Regions from separate parts of the Phreatobacter aquaticus genome, predicted to be linked through region 2. Evidence: predicted binding sites of a transcription regulator. Region 2 holds the regulator's gene; each other region holds the start of a gene.
The links. The regulator LexA, encoded in region 2, represses DNA repair genes until DNA is damaged. The targets are predictions, from matches to a motif close to TGTTCNNNNTGTGTTCNG.
Positions count from the first base shown of each region.

Region 1: a site for LexA is predicted at 1,027-1,044, ahead of E8L99_RS21990 (PA0069 family radical SAM protein). Genes of this name have one in related genera too.
Region 3: a site for LexA is predicted at 1,456-1,473, ahead of uvrA (excinuclease ABC subunit UvrA). Genes of this name have one in related genera too.

Region 1 covers NZ_CP039865.1:4,623,259-4,625,525, reverse strand. The annotation lists gene E8L99_RS21990 (PA0069 family radical SAM protein) at 1-1,003, opposite strand, end outside; gene E8L99_RS21985 (ArsR/SmtB family transcription factor) at 1,140-2,171, shown strand; gene metF (methylenetetrahydrofolate reductase [NAD(P)H]) at 2,171-2,267, shown strand, end outside.
Region 2 covers NZ_CP039865.1:3,766,699-3,768,965, forward strand. The annotation lists gene E8L99_RS17885 (molybdopterin molybdotransferase MoeA) at 1-891, shown strand, start outside; gene lexA (transcriptional repressor LexA) at 1,000-1,692, shown strand; gene E8L99_RS17895 (ComEC/Rec2 family competence protein) at 1,695-2,267, opposite strand, start outside.
Region 3 covers NZ_CP039865.1:3,572,191-3,574,457, forward strand. The annotation lists gene uvrA (excinuclease ABC subunit UvrA) at 1-1,228, opposite strand, end outside; gene ssb (single-stranded DNA-binding protein) at 1,602-2,111, shown strand; gene E8L99_RS16955 (GNAT family N-acetyltransferase) at 2,189-2,267, shown strand, end outside.

The DNA.
Region 1 (2,267 bases), 860 kb from region 2:
CCTGCACGAGTGACAGCACATGGCGAGCGGCATCCGGCTTGTTGGCCACCAGCCATTCGCGGAACAGGTCGCGGATTTCCAGCGGCAGTCGCAGCAGCACATAGCCGGCCTCGCGGGCGCCCATGTGCCAGCAGGCATCGAGGATGCGCTCGATCTCGGCATCGTTGACGGCCGGAATGATCGGCGCGACCAGCACGGCGGTCGGGATGCCGGCTTCCGACAGCATGCGGATCGCCTCCAGGCGCTTCGGCGGCGTCGAGGCCCGCGGCTCCATCGAGCGGGCGAGCTTGCGGTCGAGCGTGGTGACAGAGAGCGCCACCTTGGCAAGGCCCTTCTCGGCCATGCGGGCGAGGATATCGATATCGCGCGTGACCAGATGGTTCTTGGTGACGATGCCGACCGGATGATTGGCGCGTTCCAGCACTTCGAGGATGCGGCGTGTCAGGCCCCATTGCTTCTCGATCGGCTGGTAGGGATCGGTGTTGGTGCCAAGCGCGATGGTGCGCGGCTGGTAGCCTGCTTCGGCCAACTCCTTTTCCAGAAGCTCCGGGGCGTTCGGCTTGGCGAAGAGCTTGGTCTCGAAGTCGAGGCCGGGGGAGAGGCCCATATAGGCGTGGCTGGGTCTCGCGAAACAATAGGTGCAGCCGTGCTCGCAGCCCCGATAGGGATTGATCGAGCGGTCGAAGGAGAGATCCGGGCTCTCGTTGCGGGTGATGATCCGCTTGGCCTTTTCCTCGGTGACGGTGGTGGCGAAGGCCGGCAGTTCGTCGAGCGAATTCCAGCCGTCGTCGAAGCCTTCGCGGCTCTGCTTTTCGAACCGGCCGGACGCGTTGGTCAGCGTGCCCCGGCCGCGCCGCCGCTTTTCGTCCACGCCCGGACCCGAGGACAGGTCGAGGGCATGGGCCGTCTTGGTGCCGAACAGTTCGGCCGCAGCCGCTTCCAGGCCGCCGGCATTCAGCCGATCGGCAAGGCTCGAATCCAGTTGGCGTGCGATGCGTCCCATGCCTCAAGAGCTAGCATTGCATGGAGATCAAAACAAGAACATTGAGGCCGCCGGTTCGCGCGTTTCGGGTCGCAAGGCTCTTGCGGAAATCGCAATGCGCGTATAAAGATATCTTTATATGTGAGTTGAGCCCGTGCTGAAGACCCCCAAATCCCTCGTCCGATCCCATGGTTTCGACGACGCCGTCGCGGTGCTCCGCGCGGTCGGCGAGCCCACGCGTCTGCGCCTCTTGGCGCTGGTCGTGGAAGCGGAACTGACGGTCACCGATATGGTGGATATTCTCGGCCAGTCCCAGCCCCGCATTTCGCGCCACCTCAAGCTTCTGCTCGAGGCTGGCCTTGTCGAGCGGGTGAAAGAGGGGTCCTGGGCCTTCTTTCGGGCGGCGAGCGAGGGCGGTGCGGGCAGGGCGGTCGCGACCCTGGTCAAGCTGGTCGACCCCGCCGATCCCATTCTCGCCAGCGACCGCGAGCGCCTGGCCGAAGTCCGCGCCAAGCGGTCGGAGGAGGCGCAGGCCTTCTTCGCCCGCCATGCGGCCGATTGGGGCCGTCTGCGTGCTTTGCATGTCGCCGAGGAGCGGGTGGAGAAGGCCGTTCGCGAGGCCCTTTCGGGCCGGCCGGTGCGCACGCTTCTCGATCTCGGCACCGGCACGGGCCGGATGCTGGAGCTCTTCGCGCCCGATATCGATCGCGGTCTCGGCATCGATGCGAGCCCGGAGATGCTGACACTGGCGCGCGCCGCGCTCGACAAGGCCGGCATCCGGCACTGCTCGGTGCGGGCCGGCGACATTTATGCGCTGGCCCTGCCGCGCGATGCCTATGACGCCGTCATCATCCATCAGGTCCTGCACTTCCTCGACGATGGCCAGCGCGCCATCCGCGAGGCGGCCCGTGTGCTGCGTCCGGGCGGCCGTCTGGTGGTGGTCGACTTCGCGCCGCACGAGGTCGAGTTCCTGCGCGAGACGCAGGCGCATCGCCGCCTGGGCTTTTCCCGCGAGGCGATCGAGGCCTGGTTCCAGGCGGCGGGACTCGAGCCTGCCGGCTTCCACAATCTGACGCCCGACACCAAGGGCGCCGAACACCTGACCGTTTCCATCTGGGTCGGCCGCGATCCCCGCATCGTGACCGACGCCCCCGCTCTGCCGGGTCTTCCTGAAGTCGAGGCCGTGTGATGTCCAGTTCTGCCTATAGGCCCAGCCGCTATGTGTCCGCCTCCCGCCTGAAGGTCTCCTTCGAGTTCTTCCCGCCGAAGAACGAGGAGATGGAGC
Region 2 (2,267 bases):
GTCGTGATGCAGGAGGATGCGCATCGTGACGGCTCCGCTGTGCGGATCACCGCGACTTCGACTCCAGGGCGTCATATCCGTCCGATGGGCCTCGACTTCTCCGAGGGCATCGTGGGTCTGCGCGCCGGCACAAGACTCAATCCGCGCAGCCTCTCGCTTGCGGCAGCCATGAATCATGGCGAGCTGCCCGTGCATCGGCGTCCCAGGGTTGCCATCCTCTCGACGGGCGATGAACTCGTCGAGCCGGGATGCGAACCTGGACCAAGCCAGATTGTGTCCTCCAATGCGACTGGCCTCGCTGCCTTTGTCCGGCGCGAAGGCGGCGAGCCCATCCCGCTCGGCATTGTCGCTGACCGGATCGACGACACGCTTGCCGCTGTCAGACAGGCCCGGGCCGCGGGCGCGGACGTTCTCGTGACATCCGGTGGCGCGTCCGTCGGCGAATATGACCTTATCCGTGATGTGATCGCTCGGGAGGGAGCGGCGCTGGGCTTCTGGCGGATTGCCATGCGCCCGGGCAAACCGCTGATGATGAGCGACCTTGGACCGATGCGGTTGCTTGGCCTTCCCGGCAATCCTGTCGCCTCGTTCGTCTGCGCGACGATCTTCCTTGGCCCCTTGCTTCGCAGGCTCTCCGGCCGCAGCGACTGGCAATGGAAGACCGAAGCTGCGACTTTGGGGGCGGCGGTGCGGGCCAATGACTTTCGCGCCGACTTCCTCAGGGCGAAACTGAGCGGCAATGGGCAAGCCTTGATCGCAACCGCCTTTGCCATCCAGGACTCCTCGATGATCCGGGTCCTTGCGGACTCGGACGCCCTCATCATGCGTGCCCCCTTTGCGCCAGAGGCTCCAGCGGGTTCGGCCTGCGAGATCATTCGCCTCGCCGACTAAACTGTTCACGAAATCTCAATGCTTGCGGAACACATAAAGAACGGATAGTGATCGTTCATGATATGTTCGTCCGATTCGATTGGACGTAGCACAGAGGGCCGCATCCCGATGTTGACGCGCAAGCAACACGAACTCCTTCGTTTCATCCAGGAACGGCTGACCGAAAGCGGTGTGCCGCCATCCTTCGACGAAATGAAGGAGGCCCTCGATCTCAAGTCCAAATCAGGCATCCACCGTCTGATCACGGCGCTGGAAGAGCGGGGCTTCATCCGGCGGCTCCCGAACCGCGCAAGAGCGCTCGAGATCATTCGCCAGCCAGAGCAGTCTGCAGGCCCTGTCCGCGGTCGCTTTTCGCCGAGTGTCATCGAAGGGTCGCTCGGGCGCGCCCGCCCCTCGGCGCCCGACGATGACACGGTCATGCCGGTGGCCGTCCCGCTCATGGGCCGCATCGCCGCAGGTGTACCGCGCGAAGCCATTGAGCACCGCGTCAGCACCATCTCCGTGCCCCCTGAAATGCTGACCCGCGGCGAACATTATGCCCTTGAGGTCCGGGGCGACTCGATGATCGATGCCGGCATTCTCGAAGGTGATCTCGCACTGGTCCGCAAGACAGATTCCGCTGAAACCGGAGACATCATCGTGGCCCTGATCGACGATGAAGAGGCAACGCTCAAGCGACTGCGCAAGCGCGGGACCTCGATCGCGCTGGAAGCGGCCAATCCGGCCTACGAAACGCGTGTTCTCGGCCCTGACCGCGTGCGCATCCAGGGCAAGTTGGTGGGGCTGATCCGCCGCTACTGATCTCACTGCGCGGGATCGGCCTCCTCCGTGCTTGGCTCCGCCGCGGCGGGTGCGACGACCACTGGTCCGGCTGTTGTCGGCTCTGATAGCAACGCAGGCATGGCTCCAGAAGGCCGCGGACGGTGCCACGGACGGGCTCCGCCGGCAGCCGGCCGGGCAGTTTCGATCCGATAGTTGGTCCCCGCACGATGAAGGGTGACGGCACCGGTCCAGGCGATTGCGCGCAGGTCGATCACCCGGGCTGCGCAAGGAACTGGCGCCGGTATCCTCGTCACAACGAAACGGGCCTCCCGGCAATCGTCCGCAAGGCCCTCTGGATCCGTCGACACGACGATGCGATCGCCTCCCGGAAGAATCGCACCGCAGCCCTGGGGATCGCAGGTCACTCCTGACCGGATCGTGTCATGGGCCGGCTGTCGCGCATCACCGTCCGACAAGAGCCAGCGTTGCAGCGTGAAGCGATTGCCTCTGGGTGACAGCGCTCGCAGGCGGCCGTCGCTGCCACGGACGGCAATACTGCCGCCTTCGCCATCGATCAGGATATCCGGCGGGTCCCGCAGCGGCAGGACGCCAAG
Region 3 (2,267 bases), 190 kb from region 2:
TCTCGGTCTCCTTCAGGCGGCGCTCCAGATTGCGCACCACGCCCTCGAAGGTCTTCGAGGTCTCGTAGGACCGAAGCCCATCGTCATATTTGAAGGTGACGACCTCCTCGCCGGTGCCGAACAGGATCGCCTTCTGGGCGACCTCCGGCAGCTTGTGCCAGGGCACGGTCAGCGAGAAGCCGTAGTGCTTCGACAAGGCATCGAGCGTCTGGGTGTAGAAGGGCGAGGTGGACTTGGCCCAGGGGCCGATCGCGCCCTTGCGCAGGCTCAGGTCCTTGTCGGGCACGACCAGATCGGCATCGACCCGCTGCTCCACGCCGAGACCGTCGCAGGCAGGACACGCGCCGAACGGATTGTTGAAGGAGAAAAGCCGGGGCTCGATCTCCGAAATGGTGAAGCCGGAGACCGGGCAGGCGAATTTCTCCGAGAACAGCAGCCGCATCGGCTCGCCGCCCTCGGTCTTGGTGTCGGCGAATTCGATCACGGCGATGCCGTCGGCAAGCTTCAGCGCGGTCTCGAAGGAATCGGCGAGCCGGGTCGCCATGTCGTCGCGCACCACCACGCGATCGACCACCACGTCGATGTCATGCTTCAGCTTCTTGTCGAGCGGTGGCACGTCGGCGATCTCGTAGAACGTGCCGTCGACCTTGACGCGCTGGAAGCCCTTCTTCTGCCAGTCGGCGAGCTCCTTGCGATATTCGCCCTTGCGGCCACGCACTGCGGGCGCCAGCAGGTAGAGCCTGGAGCCGTCCGGCAGCGCCAGGGTCTTGTCGACCATCTGGCTGACCGTCTGGCTCTCGATCGGCAGGCCGGTGGCGGGTGAGTAGGGCACACCGACGCGCGCCCACAGGAGGCGCATGTAGTCGTGGATCTCGGTGACGGTGCCGACAGTGGAGCGCGGGTTCTTCGAGGTGGTCTTCTGCTCGATGGAAATGGCCGGCGACAGGCCGTCGATCTGGTCGACGTCCGGCTTCTGCATCATTTCCAGGAACTGGCGGGCATAGGCCGAGAGGCTCTCGACATAGCGACGCTGGCCCTCGGCATAGATCGTGTCGAAGGCAAGCGACGACTTGCCGGAGCCCGACAGGCCCGTGAAAACGACCAGCGAATCCCGGGGAATGGCCAGATCGACATTCTTCAGGTTGTGCTCGCGCGCACCCCGGATGGTGATCTGGCGCTGGTCACGCCTGCGCACGTCGTCGCGAAACTTGTCGAACAGGTCGGTCATGGTCGATCGCTTGTCGGTCCGGGCCCGGATGGAAGCCCTGTTACGCAATGGCGCGGCAAAGGGATCGCGCGAGACGCGGCACCCAGCCCCAAGGTAGAAACGCGGCTACCCCGCCGCCAGTAGCAAGGCGCGGCAGATTGGCAGCTGTGCACAGGTTCGGCCCCGTGCACAGCCGAATTTCGGTGAATCAGCTTGGTTCCACGCTAGCCGGACTTGCGCGGGCCATCAAGAACAAATATAGAACAAGGCGGATTAGGTGGGGATACCGCTCTCTGTTCGGGCTTCGTCACGTGACGCCGGGGCCTGGACGTGGGAAGCCTCGCCACAACGGATTCGACGGGCCGCAGCGCGACCCGGCAGGAGGAGAGCGCCCATGGCTGGCAGCGTCAACAAGGTCATTCTGGTCGGCAATCTCGGCAAGGACCCGGAAGTCCGCTCGTTCCAGAACGGCGGACGGGTCTGCAAGTTCTCGATCGCGACATCGGAGAACTGGCGCGACAAGGCCTCGGGCGAGCGCAAGGAAAAGACCGAGTGGCATAATGTCGTGATCTTCAACGAGAACCTCGTGAAGGTCGCCGAGCAATACCTGAAGAAGGGCTCGAAGGTTTATGTCGAGGGCCAGCTGGAGACCCGCAAGGCCTCCGACAGCTCGGGCGGGCCTGAGCGCTATTTCACCGAGGTTGTGCTCCGGCCGTTCCGCGGCGAGATGACCCTGCTCGACAGCCGCAACAGCGGCGGTTCCTCCGACTATGGCGATGACAGCTTCGGCTCGTCGGGTGCCATGGAGAACCGTTCCGGCATGGGCCGCGCCGAGGCGCCGCGCCGATCGGCTGCCCCCGCCGGTGGCGGCGGCCGCATGGACGATGACGAGATCCCGTTCTGAGCGGGTTCCAGCAAACGGCCGGGGCATCCGCGGCTGTCTCGGTCCGTCCTGCATTCGAAGCCGACATCGGCTTCATCATGGCGGCCGAACGGCTTCCGGCCTACGAGCGTATGATCGGCCGGTGGAGCGAAGAGCGCCACACGGCCGCTCTTGGCT